Linked DNA regions of Allochromatium vinosum DSM 180. The protein of the gene in region 1 interacts with the protein of each later gene in a pairwise test. Links are inferred from orthologs where the notes say so. Each region holds a gene or a part of one and is shown on either strand. Other genes may lie near its edges.

What was found.
Region 2: the proteins of ileS (region 1) and ALVIN_RS11490 interact in binary tests that used the Escherichia coli proteins (3 or more experiments, as listed by UniProt). The link is inferred for Allochromatium vinosum DSM 180 from one-to-one orthologs.

What each region holds. Positions count from the first base shown.
Region 1 is NC_013851.1:2,260,987-2,272,891, forward strand. Bases 4,091-7,513 are described here. They hold ileS (isoleucine--tRNA ligase), read left to right. Parts: upstream 4,091-4,484; coding sequence 4,485-7,313; downstream 7,314-7,513. Other genes in these bases: ALVIN_RS09820 (HD-GYP domain-containing protein), read right to left, coding at 4,091-4,257; lspA (signal peptidase II), read left to right, coding at 7,349-7,513. Also shown: ALVIN_RS09810 (hypothetical protein), read right to left, coding at 1-764; ALVIN_RS16650 (methyltransferase domain-containing protein), read right to left, coding at 828-2,927; more of ALVIN_RS09820, read right to left, coding at 2,980-4,090; more of lspA, read left to right, coding at 7,514-7,834; rimK (30S ribosomal protein S6--L-glutamate ligase), read left to right, coding at 7,831-8,736; ALVIN_RS09840 (retropepsin-like aspartic protease family protein), read right to left, coding at 8,740-9,513; ALVIN_RS09845 (SLC13 family permease), read left to right, coding at 9,673-11,634; ATP-dependent RNA helicase HrpA, read left to right, coding at 11,647-11,905. UniProt on the Escherichia coli protein: Catalyzes the attachment of isoleucine to tRNA(Ile). As IleRS can inadvertently accommodate and process structurally similar amino acids such as valine, to avoid such errors it has two additional distinct tRNA(Ile)-dependent editing activities.
Region 2 is NC_013851.1:2,621,923-2,627,992, reverse strand. Bases 1-2,871 are described here. They hold ALVIN_RS11490 (HyaD/HybD family hydrogenase maturation endopeptidase), read left to right. Parts: upstream 1-1,077; coding sequence 1,078-1,665; downstream 1,666-2,871. Other genes in these bases: ALVIN_RS11485 (DUF262 domain-containing protein), read right to left, coding at 2,020-2,871; cybH (Ni/Fe-hydrogenase, b-type cytochrome subunit), read left to right, coding at 389-1,081; ALVIN_RS11500 (nickel-dependent hydrogenase large subunit), read left to right, coding at 1-367. Outside these bases: more of ALVIN_RS11485, read right to left, coding at 2,872-4,314; ALVIN_RS11480 (DUF262 domain-containing protein), read right to left, coding at 4,330-6,039.

The DNA.
Region 1 (11,905 bases):
TGGCGGGCCAGATAGGTCTGGAGCGTCGGGATGGCATCGATCCCCTGATCGGTGACGACTTCGCCATAGGGCGAGGTGCTCACGAGCGACTCATAGTACATTTCCGCGCTCTGGGTATTGCGATTCATGGCCGCGTCGAGCGCCTGCTCGGCGACTGCCACGCTGGTGGCCCAGGACTCCGGATAGTTGGTCATGAGACTGTTGAGTGCGGCCTCGCGCTCGGCCCGCTCGGCCTGGGTCTCGTTACCGCGCTTCGGGCGCGCCTTCTGGCTGAGTTCGGTGAGACGCTGGAAATCGCTCTGACCATAGGTCTCCAGATCACGCTGGCGCATCTGGGTCGCACGTTCGCTGAGACGCTGACGACTCTCCTCGAAGCGCGCGCGCGTGGCGTACTGCTCACCGAGGGCCGTCAACAGCGGCTCGCTACCAGGCGGACCACTCAAGATCGGCGCCGCCGCGTCGAGTCCGGAGGCCCGCATCACGCGCGTGATCTGGGCGAGTTGGCGCTCCAGCCCCTCGATGCGCCGTGCCTGTTCGTCGAGCAGGCGTTCAGCGATCGAGCCGGGGGCCTCGCCGGCAGGCGCCATCTCAGGCGTCTCCGCGCGAACCGTCCGCGCACCCTCGACCTGGGGTTCCCGGATGTTTGCAGAGGCCATGTGATCGTCCGCACGCTTGTGTAGGGGCGAGAATTGCAGCCCGATCGCGACGAGCGACAAAATCAGGGCGATGGCGCCCAGAATCAGTGCCGACTGTGGTGATTTCATGATTGTGAACTCCGGTATGAATGCGAACGCCAGACGCCGTCTCGGGTGCGACCATCGCTGTACTCAGCGTGAGAACACCATCAGATAGCGCTGCGGGATCACCTGCTCGCTGGATTCGAGTTCAAAGCCATAGGCCTTCAACTGCGAGGCGATCAGCTCCTGGCGAATGTAGGGACCATGGTAGGGCAACAGGCCGTCCTCGACCGGACCGTTGTCGACGATCACCAGATGCCCCTCGGGCTTCAGGGCTTTGAGGATGCTGGCGATCATGCCGTCACGCTCGGCCTGGGAGGAGACACCATAGAGGATGTGATAGAGCGAGCACATGAAGACCATATCGGCCGTGCCGGGGTCCGGAATCTCGAAGCCATCGGTGGCCGAGACCGTGCCGACGACCTGTTTCAAGCCCCATTTGCTCGCCAGGCCATTGAGATATTCGACGTGAGAGTCCTTGGTGTCGAAGGCCAGCACCTGCCCCGTCGACCCGACCCGCTCGGCGAATTTGAACGTGTAGAAACCGGGACCGCTGCCGATGTCGACCACCCGGTCGCCGGCCTTCAGCGGCAGACGCTCCATGATCTTGGGCGACTGCTCCCAACTGTCGCGCTTCGGGTTGTTGAAGAGGATGAAATCCTCCAATGCCTGACGGCGGATGATGCCGATCTCGCGCGTCTTCTCGTCGGTCGCCTCCTCGATCGGAATAGAGGTTGCCTCCAGCTTGTATTTCCTGGCGATGTAGAACTTGAGATCGGCGTAGTCGTTCCGAGCGAGATAGGCGATGAACTCGGCCGTGAGTGGATCGCGCGTCAATTCACGCCTCTCGTCCTCAGTGGCGATCAGATACCGGGCGATCCATTGCAGGGCGGTGTATTCGCCGCCGAAGTTTTCGTTGGGGATGATCTTGTCGTAGAGCTGGATCGCTTGGCGCGCGGCCGCGGCATCTGAGTCGTTGAGTGCCTTGAGCATCAATCGGCCGGCAGCGATGCCGAAGGGCGTGATGTCGAAGGAGTCGAGGCTGCCGATGTGGATCACGGAATGCGAGTCGCTCACGCGAATCGAGTCCTGCTCCGGCGCCTGGGTGTAGACCGGCGGCTTGGGCGCCTGGGGCGCGCTCTTGCGCAGCACCAGCAGATAACGGTAGGGCGACAGATCCTCGTTCGCGACCAGCTCGAAGCCATAGTGATAGAGCTGGGCCTGGACGAACTCCCGATCCACGTAAGCATTGTGCAGCGAAGCGCCGTCATGGTCGCGATTGTCGAGCACGACCAGATAACCGCCCGGGCGCAGCGTCTGGTTCAGGGTCTCCATGAACGCGTCGCGCTCGGTCGGCTGGCTCCAGGCGTAGAGCACATGATAGAGCGAGGAAATGAAGACCAGATCGGTCGGGTCGCGCACCACGATGTCGTTTGGCTTGGAGTGCACGGGGCGCACGCCGTCGATGCCGGACTGGTCGACGAAGGTCTTGAGCTGCGCGACATAGGCCTCCTCGGTATCGGCGGCATACACGACCGCCTCCGGTCCCAGCGCCTCGGCGATCCGGGTCGAGAAGTAGCCGAAACCCGCGCCCAGGTCGATCACCCGGCGCACCTTGGGTTCGAGTCCGGCGATGATCTCGACGACCCGGTCGGTGGCATCCCACTGCGAGCGCATCGGGTTGTTGAACAGCAGCAGGTCGTCGAGAAAGGTGAGCCGGTCCAGGTGCGTCTCGGGATCGTTCGGCGTGTAGTCGCCCGCGCGATACTTGCGCTGGAGATATTCCCGCAAGTTCCTGGCGTCCTCGCCGAGGAAGAAGTCGAAATACGCCCGCTCCAGCCTGGATTCGGGACGCGCCGCCTCCAGGCCGACCGCGTTGGCGTGCAGCCAGGCCCGTCCCAGCCAGATCAGGGCCGAACCATTGCCGCCCGGAACCTCGCCTGACTGATGGGTTTCGATGCCTTCGATCGCGCGGGCGACCCGGTCGGGATCCCGGGTCTCCAGCCCCTCGAAGAGCATCTGAGCACTCGCGCGCGCCGCCTCGGTCACTGGATTGGGGACGGCCCCGACACGCACCATCGAACGCTTGCCCGGCAAGGGTACCTCAAGCGCCGGCGAGGCCGGTTCGGTCGCCAACACAGGTTGGACAATGGCGATCGCCAGCAAGGAGGTAAGCAGCAACGGCAGCATGGTGAGTGGTCCCAGCGATAAAAGAGCGCAAGGTTAGCAAAGCAAGCGCCATTCAGCGACCCGAACCGCTCCGGGCGCCCTGGAAGTAATAACTGAGTTTGTCCGAGAGATTGAGATATTCGATCTGGGTCTGGGTCAGTTCGGAGCGATGCAGGCTCTCGCGAATCCCGGTCCCCTCCTCGATCAGATCCAGCACCAGAGCCTCCTCGGCGGGGATCTCGTCGGAGTAGACCAGCACGTTGGGCTTGAGCAGGTCGTCGGCGTTGATCGAGATGACGACCGCGATGCGCTCGTCGTTCAGACGCACCACGGTACCGGGCGGATAGACGCCCAGGTTGGTGATGAAGGTCGTCAAGACCTTGGGGTCGTAGCACTGACGCTCCTTGGAATACATGCGCGAGACGGCCTGATGCGGCGAGAGGCCGCGTTCGCCGCCGAAGCCGTTGCAGAGATTGTCGTAGCGATTGACCACAGTCAGGATACGTGTGAGCAATCCGATATCGTTGGCACGCAGTCCGCCGGGATAACCGCTGCCATCCAGATGCTCGTGATGCTTGGCGATGATCTCGATGACACCGACCGGCAGTGTACCGATCTGACGGGCGATCTCGGCGCCGTAACGCGGATGCTGCTCATAGAAGCGTCGCTCGGGTTCGATGAGCGGCTCTTTCTTCATCAGGATCTGGGCGGGGATCTTCAGGTGCCCCAGGTCATGGAAGAGTCCGCCCTGACCGAGCAGACGCAACTGTCCCTGTTCGAGTCCCAGCTTGCGCCCGAGCACCAACGCCAGAGCCGAGACATTGATGGCATGGTTGTAGCTGTTCTCGTCCTGATGCTTGAGATTGACCAGCTGCACCGTCGTCTCGGCGTCCTCGGTCAGCTCGCCGACCATGCTGTCGACCAGCTCGCCGGCCTCCTCGGCCGCCTGCGCGGGCGATGAGCGCAGATGCGCCATGAGTTTGCGCGCCAGACCCACTTTCTGGACATAGGACTTGGCACACTGGTTCAGGCGTGAGCGGCGCTGCTTCAGGCGCTGGATACGCTCGTTCTTCTCGGCCCAGAGCGTCGATTGAAGATCGTCCTGGCTGTCGTCGGCCGGATCCGTGGTGTTCTCGGGCACGGCTTCAGCCAATTCTTCCTCGCTGAAGGCTTCGCTGCGATCCAGGTCGACTTTGACCTGCTCGATGTCGAGCTGGCGCAGGATGCTCAGTTGACGCTGATTGCGGATCTTGAAATTGTTCGTCAAGAACGGATGGCTCATCCAGGGCAGATCGAGCATCACGAACAGGCCGATGCGTAGCTGAGTCTTGTCGAGAAACTTTTCGTTCACGTGTCGAACCGCATCCTGACTGTTTAGGCTTGGGTTTGTGCGTGCTCCGGCTCTCGCGACCCCGTGCGGGCGATCGGCGGAATGTAGTTGGCGTGATTCTATAACGGTTGTATGTCCCGTCGTCCGACTCGTTCCATCACGCGCGGCTTGATTCTGCGCGCGCCCACTTGTAGCTTGCATCACCAAGCCGCGTCCGGCATGACATGTCTCTTCAGGATCGAACCCCAGTGACCGACTACAAGCCCACACTCAACCTCCCCAAGACCGATTTCGCCATGAAGGCCAACCTCGCCCAGCGCGAGCCCGAGATGCTCAAGCGCTGGGAGACGCTCGACGTCTACGGCCAGATCCGCGCCGCGCGCGCCGGAGCGCCGACCTTCATCCTGCACGACGGCCCGCCCTACGCCAATGGCGAGATCCATATCGGTCATGCCGTCAACAAGGTCTTGAAGGACATCATCGTCAAGTCGCGCACGCTCGACGGCTTCGATGCCCCGTACGTGCCCGGCTGGGACTGCCACGGGTTGCCGATCGAGTTGCAGGTCGAGAAGAAGCACGGCAAGCCGGGGCACAAGATCAGCGCCGCCGAGTTCCGGGTCGCCTGCCGCGACTATGCCGCCAAGCAGGTCGACAAGCAGCGGATCGACTTCAAGCGGCTCGGCGTGCTCGGCGACTGGGAGCGCCCCTATCTGACCATGGACTTCGGTTTCGAGGCCGAGATCATCCGCTCGCTCGGGCGCATCATCGCCAACGGACATTTGCAGAAGGGTGAGAAGCCGGTGCACTGGTGTGTCGACTGCGGTTCGGCGCTGGCCGAGGCCGAGGTCGAGTATGCCGACAAGCAATCCATCGCCATCGACGTGCGTTTTGCGGTGGTCGATCCGGCCATGCTCGAACTACGCTGCCATGGCAGCCCCAACGGGTGCGGCGAGGGGCCGGTCTCGGTCGTGATCTGGACCACCACGCCCTGGACCCTGCCCGCGAACCAGGCCGTCGCGCTCAATGCCGAACTCGAGTACGTCATCGTCGAGGCCGTCACCGAGCAGGGCCGCGAACGGCTGCTGGTCGCCGAGGGACTGCTCAAGGACACCATGGATCGCTGGAGCGTCCAGGAGTATCGGGTCGTCGGCTACGGACGCGGCATCGACTTCGAAGGGGTCAAGCTGCGTCATCCCTTCTATGATCGCGAGGTGCCGATCATCGTCGGCGAGCATGTCACGCTGGACGCCGGTACCGGCGCCGTCCACACTGCGCCCGGCCATGGTCTGGAGGACTACATCGTCGGTCAACGCTATGGTCTGGCAGTCGACAATCCGGTCGGCGGCGACGGGCGCTTCCTGCCCGGCACCCCGCTGTTCGAGGGCGAGAACGTTTTCAAGGCCAACGAGCATGTGGTCGAGGTGCTCAAGCAGCACGGCGCGCTGCTCCTGGAGACACGCTTCACCCACAGCTACCCGCACTGCTGGCGTCACAAGACGCCGATCATCTTCCGCGCCACGCCGCAATGGTTCATCAGCATGGACAAGCAGGGCTTGCGCGACACCGCCCTGAGCGAGATCGAAGGGGTGCGCTGGATGCCCGATTGGGGCCAGAGCCGCATCGAGGGCATGGTGCGCGGCCGGCCCGACTGGTGCATCTCGCGCCAGCGCACCTGGGGCGTGCCGATTCCGCTGTTCGTCCACAAGGAGACCGGCGCGCTGCATCCGCGCACCGATGAGCTGATCGAGCTGGTGGCCAAGCGGGTCGAGAAGCACGGCATCGAGGCCTGGTTCGCGCTGGAGCCGGCCGATCTGCTCGCCGACGAGGGTGCGCTCTACGACAAGGTGCACGATACCCTGGACGTCTGGTTCGACTCGGGCGTGACCCATGCCTGCGTGCTCGAACATCGCGACGGACTGAGCACCCCGGCCGATCTCTATCTGGAAGGCTCGGACCAGCATCGCGGCTGGTTCCAGTCCTCGCTCATGACCTCGGTGGCCATGCACGGGCGTGCGCCCTATCGTCAGGTACTCACCCACGGCTTCACCGTCGATGCCAAGGGCGAGAAGATGTCCAAATCCAAGGGCAACGTGGTCAGCCCGCAGGATGTGATGAAGACGCTCGGGGCCGACATCATCCGGCTGTGGGTGGCGGCGACCGATTATCGCAGCGAGATGAGCGTCTCCGACGAGATCCTCAAGCGCACGGCGGACGCCTACCGACGTATCCGCAACACGGCGCGCTTCCTGCTCGCCAATCTGGAAGGCTTCGACCCGGCGGTCAACTGTGTCGCACCGTCGGAGATGATCGAACTCGACCGCTGGGCCGTCGACCGCGCGCACCGGCTGCAACAGGAGGTGATCGCGGCGTATCGGGACTATCAGTTCCATCTGATCTATCAGAAGGTGCAGCAGTTCTGCGTGGTCGACCTGGGCGGGTTCTATCTCGACGTCATCAAGGACCGTCAGTACACCACCCCGGCCGACAGCCTGCCGCGTCGCTCGTGCCAGACGGCGATGTATCACATCATCGAGGCCATGAGCCGCTGGCTGGCGCCCATCCTCAGCTTCACCGCCGATGAGATCTGGGCCGCGATTCCGGGTGAGCGCGCCGAGACCATCTTCACCGAGACCTGGTACGAGGGGCTGTTCGCGCTCGACGCCGGCGATTCGATGGACCGCGCCTTCTGGGATCAGGTGATCACCGCGCGTCTGGCGATCGGTCCGGCGCTGGAGAATGCGCGCAAGGGCGGAGCGATTGGTTCGTCGCTCGACGCCGAGCTGGATCTGTACTGCTCGGAGGCGCTGCTCGATGTGCTGGGCCGGCTCGGAGAGGAACTGCGCTTTGCGCTCATCGTCTCCGAGACGCGCCTGCACCCGCTGGCCGCGCGTCCGGATGATGCGGTCGCGACCGAGCTGGATGGACTGGCCGTGCGCGTCAGTGCCTCCGAGCACGCCAAATGCGTGCGTTGCTGGCACCATCGCGCCGACGTGGGCGTCAATCCGGAGCATCCCGAACTCTGCGGACGCTGTGCCGAGAACGTCGCCGGCAGCGGCGAGACGCGGCGCTTCGCCTGATCGAACGAACCGCACTTCAACACGGATATTCAGCCTTGAAAAACTGGCTCTGGCTCTCACTGGCGATCCTCGTACTGGATCAGGCCAGCAAATGGATGGTGCTCCTGGCGCTCGAACCCTACGAGGTCGTCGCACTGATGCCCAACGTCAATCTGACGCTCATGTTCAACACCGGCGCGGCCTTCAGTTTCCTGGCAGACTCCGGCGGCTGGCAGCGCTGGTTCTTCGTGGTGCTGGCGCTCATCGTCAGCGGCGTGCTGGTCGGCTGGCTGCGGCGGCTTCCGGCCCATGAACGCCTGCACGCCGCCGCGCTGGCGCTCATCATCGGCGGCGCGGTCGGCAACCTCATCGACCGCGCGCTACTCGGGCATGTGGTCGACTTCATCCAGGTCTATCTGCCCGTCATCCCGCTGGCGATCTTCAACCCCTGGCCGGCGTTCAACATCGCCGACAGCGCCATCACGATCGGCGTGGTCCTGTTGCTGCTCGCCACCCTGCGCACCGAGGCACCACGCGCATGAGAATCGCGATCCTCTCGCGCAATGCCTCGCTCTACTCCACGCGCCGTCTGGTCGAGGCGGCGCGCGCGCGCGGGCACGAGACCAAGGTGATCGACGTGTTGCGCTGCTACATGAACATCACCTCGCACGCCCCATCGATCCACTACAAGGGCGACGACCTCACCGACTTCGATGCCGTCATCCCGCGCATCGGCGCCTCCGTGACCTTCTACGGCACGGCGGTGCTGCGTCAGTTCGAGATGATGGGCGTCTATCCGCTCAACGAGTCGGTGGCCATCTCGCGCGCACGCGACAAGCTGCGCTCGCTGCAACTCCTGGCACGCAAGGGCATCGGGCTGCCGATCACCGGCTTTGCCCATGCCCCGGACGATGTGCAGGATCTGATCAAGATGGTCGGCGGCGCGCCCCTGGTCATCAAGCTCCTGGAAGGCACCCAGGGCATCGGCGTGGTGCTGGCCGAGACCCACAAGGCGGCCGAGAGCGTGATCGAGGCGTTCATGGGCCTCAAGGCCAACATCCTGGTGCAGGAATACATCAAGGAAGCCAATGGCGCCGACATCCGCTGTTTCGTCATCGGCGACAAGGTGGTGGCGACCATGAAGCGTCAGGCCAAGGCCGGCGAGTTCCGCTCCAACCTGCACCGTGGCGGTACGGCCTCGCTGATCCGCATCACGCCCGAGGAACGCTCGACTGCCGTTCGCGCGGCACGCATCGTCGGGCTGAACGTGGCCGGCGTCGACATCCTGCGTTCCAATCACGGACCTGTGGTGATGGAGGTCAACTCATCGCCCGGACTCGAAGGCATCGAGTCGGCCACCGGCAAGGACATCGCCGGACTCATGATCGACTTCATCGAGAAGAACGCGGCCATCGGCAAGACACGCACCCGCGGTCAGGGCTAGCGTTCACTTCAGCACCAGCGTCAGCTGATTCGCGTCGTCATCGATGGTCATGCGGAAACGCCCGAGCAGGCTCATGCCCAGCAGCGAGGTTCCGCCCAGACGCTGGTCGTCGATGAACGCGACCTCCACGTCCGCGAGTCGCTTGGAACCGACCCAGATGGCCGCGACCCGCCCGATACGCGCCTCGACCGCGCCGTTGGCCGTCTGGACCTGCTGTTGCAGGAGTGCATCCGGCGTCAGGCCGAGCGAGGCGATCCGCGAGACCGGCAGCACCACGCGATCGGCTCCCGTGTCGATGAGCATCGATTCCTGGATGGGCGCACCGCCGGATGTCCCTTCCAGTCCCAGCGTCACCAGATGCGAGACCCCGCGGCGCTGGGTCGCCAGCACGATCTCGTCCCCGCTCGCCGGCGCCGTCTCCGGCGACTCGCCGCCTTCGACCACCATGGGCGGCGGCACATAGGCGGCTTTCTCTCCGAGGATGATGACACGTTCGATGCCGGCGTCCGGCGTCTGCACGATCACATGATCGAAGTCTTCCAGGAGCAGATGCAGTCGCTCGATGAGCGTTTCACCGGCCGAGTGCGCTGTGGCGCCTTGGGTCTGTTCGAGACCGCGCACGTCGAAATCGAGTTCGCGGCTGAGTCGGTCGAGTTCGGTGGCGACCTCGACCCGAGCGGATTGAGCGGGCATCGTCCGCCCCGGCGCCTGGGCTTGGACCAGCCCGATGCCGAACAACAACAGCACGGTCAGCGAGCGTGGGTCGAACGTCGGCATGGTCGAGCACTCCGTCGGGACGATGAGATCCCGCCATTATAGTCGTGAGCCCTGCGTCTGATTGACCCGAGGTCTTTGAAAAAGTCAGGAATATTAGCGTTTCTTAACGTAACATGATCGCCTCTCCAACCCACACGTAACCATACACGAGGACACGCCATGCTCGACGCCATCCGTGCCCTGTCCAAGACGGACATCGCGGGCGCCGCCTTTGCCGTTGCCGCCATCTATCTGGCCGGAATCGTCCCGACGGCCGAGATCGCCTGGGTGAGCGGTTTTCTGCTGCTGACGGTCTTTCTGTTCGCTTTCGAGGTTGTCAGTGTCGACGTGGCGGCGATCACCGTCATGGTGCTGCTGGGTCTGACGAGCCTGGCTGCGCCCCTGATGGGCCTCGAACAGGGACTGGTGCCGGTCGAGCATCTGTTCGACGGTTTCGCCAGTAATGCCGTGATCTCGATCATCGCGGTCATGATCGTCGGCGCCGGGCTGGACAAGACCGGGATCATGTCCAAGGTCGCCGCCTTCATCATGCGTATCGGCGGCTCGACCGAGAAGCGCATCATCCCGCTGATCTCGGGCACGGTCGGGGTCATCTCCAGCTTCATGCAGAACGTCGGCGCCGCCGCGCTCTTCATCCCCGTCGTCAGCCGCATCTCGGCGCGCACCGGGTTGCCGATGTCGCGACTGCTCATGCCCATGGGCTTTTGCGCCCTGCTCGGCGGCACCATCACCATGGTCGGTTCCAGCCCGCTGATCCTGCTCAACGATCTGATCCTGACCTCCAATCAGGCTCTGCCCGAGGGCGTGGCGCCGATGAAGACCTTCGGGCTGTTCGACGTGACGCCGATCGGTGTCGCGCTCCTGCTCACGGGCATCGTCTATTTCGTGCTGGCCGGGCGTCTGGTGCTGCCGGTCCATGGCGCGACCAAAGCCGAGGGCGGCGACACCCGCACCTATTTTGCCGAGACCTATGGTCTGACCGACTTCGAGATCGGCGAATTCCGTGTGCCCAACAGCGACAGCCATCTGATCGGGATGAGCGTCGATGAGCTGGAACAGACCTGGCGGGTGCGTCTGGTCGGCGTCGAGAAGGGCGACGGACTGCGCTTCGGTGCCGATGGCGTCGACCGCACGCTCGGCATCACGCCCGGCAGCACACTGGCGCTGCTCGGTACGGCCGATTCGCTCCTGGACGTGGCCAACGCCAACAAGCTCGTACGCAAGCGCGATCTCGACCGCTTCGCCGAGGTCATGTCCGCGACCAAGTCCGGTGTCGCCGAGATCGTCATCCCGCCCGGTTCCAGCCTGATCGGCAAGACCGCGCGTGATGTCTGGATGCGCAAGACCTATGGTCTGTCGCTGCTGGCCATCAATCGCGGCGGCACCCAGATCACCTACAAGACCGGCGGGGTGCGCAACACGCCCTTCGCCGCCGGTGACGCGCTGGTGGTGCAGACCACCTGGGCCGATCTGGCGCGCCTGGAGAAGGATCGCAACTTCGTGGTCGTCACCACCGAGTATCCGCACGAGGAACTGCGTCCGCACAAGGTCTCGGCCGCGCTCGCGCTCTTCGTGCTGACCATCAGCCTGATCCTGTTCACCGATCTGCGGCTCTCGGTCGCGCTGCTGGTGGGCGCGCTCGGCATGGTGCTCACGCGGGTGCTGACCATGGAGGAAGCCTATCAGGCCGTGAGCTGGAAGACGGTGTTCCTGCTCGCCTCGCTCATTCCGCTGGGGATGGCGGTCGAACAGACGGGCACGGCGGCCTGGATCGCCGAACAGACGCTGGCCGCGCTCGGGGATGTGCCGGTCTGGGTGATACAGCTCTCGCTGGCGGGTCTGGCCACGGCCTTCACTCTGGTGATGTCGAACGTCGGCGCCACCGTGCTGCTGGTGCCGCTGGCGGTCAACATGGCGCTCGGCGCCGGGGCCGATCCGGCCATCTTCGCGCTCACGGTCGCCATCGCCACCTCCAACTCCTTCCTGCTGCCGACCCATCAGGTCAATGCGCTCATCATGGGACCGGGCGGCTATCGGGTGGCCGACTATATGCGTGCCGGCAGCCTCATGACAGTGCTGTTCCTGGTGGTGGCGCTGACCATGATCAATCTGGTCATGTAGGGCGTGCGCCGCATGTCGTCTCCGGAATCGAGCCATGCCTGCCCTCCAGTCGCCCTAGAGATCCCAGGTGAGCAAGACATCGCGGGGTGTCTGATCCGCGATCGTCACTCAATCCAGTCGCGTCTGCGCAATCTGCACCGGCGCGCGCGTGCCGGTCAGCCGATCGACGAGGGGCTGGCCAAGCTCCAGGACTGCATCCAGGCGTCCCAGGCCGTGGTCGCCCAGCGTCAGGCGCTGGTGCCCCGGATCGAGTATCCGCCTGAGCTGCCGG
Region 2 (6,070 bases), 360 kb from region 1 along the record:
TCTCAAGGCCGGCGACAGCGCGACCGCCAATCCCGACAAATGGGAGCCGCGAACCTGGCCGAAACTGACCAAGGGTGTCGGCACCACCGAGGCTCCACGCGGTGCGCTCGGGCACTGGGTGGTGATCGAGAAGGGCAAGATCGCCAACTATCAGGCCGTGGTGCCGACGACCTGGAACGGCTCGCCGCGCGATCCGGCGGGCAACATCGGCGCTTTCGAGGCCGCGCTCCTGAACACGCCAGTGGCGGTTCCCGATCAGCCGCTGGAGATCCTGCGCACGCTGCACAGCTTCGATCCCTGTCTGGCCTGCTCGACGCACATCATGAGCCCGGACGGCGAGGAGCTGACGCGGGTCAAGGTCCGCTGATTGGAGGAACAGGCTATGTCTATGTACACCGGCGTCCCAACGGTCAAGCGCACGGCCGTCTATGTCTACCAAACCCCGGTGCGGATCTGGCACTGGGTCAATGCGCTCGCGATCACGGTCCTGGCCGTCACCGGCTATCTGATCGCCAATCCGCTGCCGAGCCTGCCGGGCGAGGCCAGCGATCACTATCTGATGGGAAACATCCGCTTCCTGCATTTCGCGGCGGGCTATGTGTTCCTGGTCGGTTTCCTGTTCCGGCTCTATTGGGCGGTCGTGGGCAATCGCTACTCGCGTCAGTTGTTCACCTTGCCCTTCTGGCGGCGCGGATTCTGGAGCGAGCTGGTGCACGAGCTGCGCTGGTATGCCTTCCAGGAGCCGGAGCCGCGCAAATACGTCGGGCACAATCCGCTGGCGCATTTGTTCATGGTCATCATCATCACGGTCGGCGGGCTGGTGATGATGGTCACGGGGTTTGCGCTCTATTCCGAGCAGACCGGGCTGGGGAGTTGGCAGGACGATCTCTTCGGCTGGGTCATACCGGCCGTCGGCCAGAGCCAGGACGTGCGCATGTGGCACCACTGGGGGATGTGGGTCATCGTCGTGTTCGTGATGCTGCACGTCTATACCGCCATCCGCGAGGACATCATGTCGCGTCAGAGTCTCATCAGTACCATGGTCAGCGGGTGGCGCATGTTCAAGGATGATCGGCCATGAGCGCCGACCCCAATGTGCTGGTTCTCGGCATCGGCAACGTGCTCTGGGCCGACGAGGGTTTCGGCGTGCGGGTGATCGAGGAGATCGCCCGCCGCTCTCGCTTCGGCCCCAACGTGCGTCTGCTCGACGGCGGCACCCAGGGCATCTATCTGGTCGACGACATCCGCTGGGCTGAGGTGCTGGTGGTGTTCGATGCCATCGACTATGGGCTGACGCCCGGCACGCTCAAACGGGTCGAGGGCGACGAGGTGCCCAAGTTCATGGGCGCCAAGAAGATGAGCCTGCACCAGACCGGCTTCCAGGAGGTGCTGGCGCTGGCCGATCTGCTCGGCGACTATCCGCGCCATCTGCTGTTGATCGGCGTGCAGCCGGTCGAGCTGGACGACTTCGGCGGCAGTCTGCGCCCCGAGGTCAAGGCGCAGATCGAGCCGGCGATCGGGCTGGCGCGCGCGTATCTGGAGTCGTTCGGCATTGACTGGGAGGACTGTGAGACGTCTGAAGCGGCGGACTATCGTGATCTGCCGCACCCATCTCTGGGGCTGGAGGTCTACGAATCCGGGCGTCCGTGCAGCGATGCCGTGTAAGGCGATTTTCAGAAGAAAAGTTATGGTAGAGCCAAAGATGGGTGGTGTCCCTCATTTTCCTTGAGTGTTAGGCCAAGCTACTAAACCACGTCCGGTTCGAGAAACGTCTTTTGTAGGTGCGGCTTCAGCCGCATGTTCGACCGATGAGGCTGAAGCCGCACCTACAGCAAAATGATGCATTTCATCCCGGACGGGGTTTAGTACCGCGCACGGCAAATATTCTGGATAATAGTGGCTTGGTCTGCCCGACGGTATTGAGGGGTGATAGACCATTGTCAATGGCCACGAGAATTGACCCATTCAGGCGTCGGGTCCGACAACCAACGGAACAGAAACTTGCGCTAGACGCAACAGCTATAGACCTTTTTGTACCAGAGCGCGAAGCAGGTCGGCCCCACGTTGCACCCGGTCTACAGTATCGAGCGAATGACCGTTCACCTGCACTTGGGGAATCCTCAAGAGCCCATCGGCATTTACCTCATGGTCTATACAGACCTCCCAGAATTTTGCCGCGTCATCCTCGTTTTGCGGAGCGCGTAGTTGTAGCCCAGAGTTTACGCACCGCATCCGCGTACCACTGTTCGTAAGGCGCATCCAACGCTCTTCGGTCTCGTAGCCTGCGAACCACGGACCATTAACTCTGTCTTGCCAGACTGTTCCCGTAACAGCGTCGTCCGGAACAGTGCTCTGCACCCGAATTGCGGAGAGGTATGGATCGCGATAGTAGCTAGCCATAGTCTGCCTATCCAGCATGCACATTTCGTAGTCCATTGCCCTTGTCGCGTGGGCATAGACGCCAGACCGACCCGCGCGCATCTCCGGGTACTTCACGAAGTACCAGCGCCAGTCCAAGCCTTGTGCGGCGTCAAAGTTGTTCAACCAATTCTGCGTGAAGTCCTTGAGTGCTAAAACGACGTCGCCGTTTCCTTGGGCAACAACATCGAGAAGGTGGCCGAGTGACCTGCGGATAGGTGTAAGGACAGCCCGACTCGACCCCGTTAGGATCTCCGTTCGCCATTGTGCCAAGATAACGCCCGACCCGAACTTCGAGAACCGATTAAGATCGATGCGGCGCGAGTAGTCGCCAGCCGCAAGCAACGCGCCGGTCAGAACCGGAAGCACCGCCGGGGTGGCGAATACAGCGTGGAACGCGTTCGCCAGCTTCTCAAACACCGTTGCATCGAATTCGAAGGCGGCCAGAGCGCCGCGTAGAAGTGTGTGGTCCTCAAGACGGAAGAGCACGTCCTTAAGATCAGGCGTTTGCTCCAGAAACTGGACTTTTAGCTGCTCATCGGCAACCTGCGCCTGGTTGAAGCTCTTGATGTCCAAGAGATTCAGATGCTCAGCATCGGCCTCGATGAGGTATCGAGTGTCCTTGAGTAGATTGGGCATCCTGTCAGCACGGAGTTCGTTACCCGAGGCTTCAATCAGGTTCCGAAGTATGCGAACCCGGCGCAGAAATTCCGGCGTGTGTTGATGCGGCCGGTGTAGCAGGACCGCGTAGAGGAGCAGGGTTTTCGGCCAGCTTCGGTGTACCCGGCCCTGGCAGCACTCCGCAAAGAGATCGACCGAGCCGTCCGGCGGTATCCCGAAGAGAACCACGGTGTCCGGAGGCGCATTGTCGCCCTGAGCAGGCGGGTGCGAGAAGGTCTGCGCGAACACGGCGGACGTGTCAATGCCAACCCAGGTGTCGAAGCTTTTGATCAGAAAGTCCAGGTGCGCCAGTGCATTCGGGTTGCCTGGACCGTAGACACGCTCGGCAAGGGATTCGATGTCATCCGCAGGGATCCGACCGTCGCGCCACTCGCAGACGTCGCTAATGAACTGAAAGTAGTGAAGGAAGGCCTCGTCGACACTGTTTTCGGTCCTTCGCCGGAACCGCCATAGCAGGTCAGCCCACACCCCATCGACCTTCAGTGCGAACCCCTCGACGCGCTCAGGGCAGGAAACCTCTAAGATCTGCTCGAACCGCGCCTTGAAATTCTCAAACGGCGTCAGCGGTTTCCCGCGCGAGTTCATCTTAATGTAGAGATCCTCGGTCAAACCCATATTCTCGATCGGCAGCAGTTGGAACGAGATCGCCGGATTTTGGGGGCGCACGAGACGGTTCCAGGCGGCAACACAATCTGCCGTAGCAAAGCGTTCATGGATTGCCTCAAGCATGCGCAACATCGACTGGATCGTCGGATCGTGCTGCCAGCTATACAAAAACCAGTGCTGATCTTCGAACCACGCGCGCAGACGTGCGTCGGCCGGAGGCGTTGACTCGACGAGGCACTCGCAGAACCGCCGCGCGCTGGGACGCGTCGCGTATTCAAAGCGCTTCCACCCCTGTTCCTGCTCAAGGCGATCAGCGCGCCACGCCAGATACCAGTGCAGCAAAAAGAGGGTGGTCAGCCGCTGCTGACCGTCGAGCGGGCGGAGCGTCCCGTCGATCACATCGCCGTAGATGAAATCGAGGCTGAGTGGGCTTCCCTTATTTGTCACAGCATTGTGTATGGCATCAAGAAATTGGGCGCGGATGCGTGCTACCGCCTCACTGTCTCGCCCCTGCGCATAATCGCGCTGGATGATTGGGATCTCGATGCGGACCACAGCAGGAGCGTTACCCTGCGGCTGGTTGAATAGGCCGTTGTAAGATGTCGTCATCGCTGAGGCTGCTCTTTACTTTAGGTAGGAACCGACACCACCCTCGGGCGAAAGGATCGCAGACAGGTAAGCGTTGCGATCCTTCGTACTCCAAAAATGGAATTGCTGCGCGTCTGCGTCGGTGTAGTACTTGAGGAAGACTTGACGCGTACAGATGGGAATGTAAGCGCCTTGCCGATCCAGCGCTAGGATACGCCGCCGCTTGACTTCAAACGCCGAATTGCTGAGCACGCTGTTGTGGCCATTGGCGAGAAGCGCAAGGTTCGATATTGAGTGCACGGTATGGCCTGCCGCTGGAGGTGACGTGTCGGCGAATGTAAATGCCGCTGATACGTCTCGCACGAGTTCCTGGAACACTTGGCCATCGATAGCGTTACCAATAATGTTGTCGATGCGCTGAAGGAGTGCGTTCCGGAGATTCGGGTCGATCGATGTCAGGTCAGCGAGCGCCTCACGGTGCAGTTGTAACCACTCCCGCCACTGCTCCTTAATCGTGAGGGTATCTGCGTGCTGCGCATGAATGTGCTCAAGCGACCAGGCTTGTTCCCTGTGGAGGCGGAACGAATACCGTTCGCTCGACCCCTGTATCCGGCGCACCGTTTCGACGTTCATCAGTAGGAGCAGCCGAGTACACTTTTTTTTGTCTGACTCGTAGCTAAGGGACGCCACGGCAGTGGGTGTGAGGTTGAGGGTTTCCCTGATTCGCCTGTCAAGGATGGCGTCAAACTCGCGTTTATTCTGATTGCCGGCCAGTGACACGAGGTCGCCGAACCGCTGACCGATCGCCACCAGATAGCCGATTTTATGATAGTGATCTCGGCTTTCGTACCAGCCGAGAATGAGTTCATAAAGTGCAACGACTTCGTTCCAGACCGCTTCTGATCCGTTCGCTTCAACCCGCGCGCGAAGAACGTCGAACGTATGGAATTGCGGGCGTGCTGCGCCGTGCGGCCCACCGGCGAGGGTATCGAGCAGCAGGGTGATCCGCGTTGGGGTGTTGACAGTGGCCTCGTCGGCAATGAACGCCCAGATATCGGGATGCTGGAGACTGCGTTCGATGGTGTCCCACTGCGCCGCGATTTCGTGGGTTCTGTCCACGACGCCACCGGCGTTGTGACGACTCGAGAGCAACAGGGCTTTAAAGAGCTCGGCGTCAGTGAGGGGAATGCGGCCAACATTCAACCGCGTGAATAAAGTCGTGGCGTCGAGCTCCTGCGGCGCTTCGTACCAGATGACCCGCACACTTTGGACGAGATAGCGAAAGACCTCATCAGCTATGTTTTGACGTTGGATCGGTGTCGGCCCATTCTTTTCAAACCATGCCTGGATGCATGTGTAGGCTACATGCAAGTGAAAAAAATCGATGTTGTCCTCACGCCGCTCATGATCTAGTGTTCTGAGATAATTCTCGACCTGCGACCTGGTGTCATAGGTAATGGAGTAAGGCGGTGGGACGTTTTTGAGGTTTTCGCGGTGCATGTAGAAAAAGACCAAGTACAGTGTCGTTAAACGCTGCTGGCCGTCCACGAGTTCCCATGCATCTTTGCGTTCGGGTTCGCGCTTCACGACAACCGGTTGGAGACTGTAGGGGGCGCCATTGCTATTCCAGATGTCGTTGAGCAATTGATTTACTTCAAGCGAGCTCCAGCGGTACCCTCGCTGGTATCTTGCGACGCGGAATTGTCCGGCGATATCGCCAACAAGCTTTAATTCGAGTATGCACATGTGCGTCATCCATCATTGAAGTGGACTACAA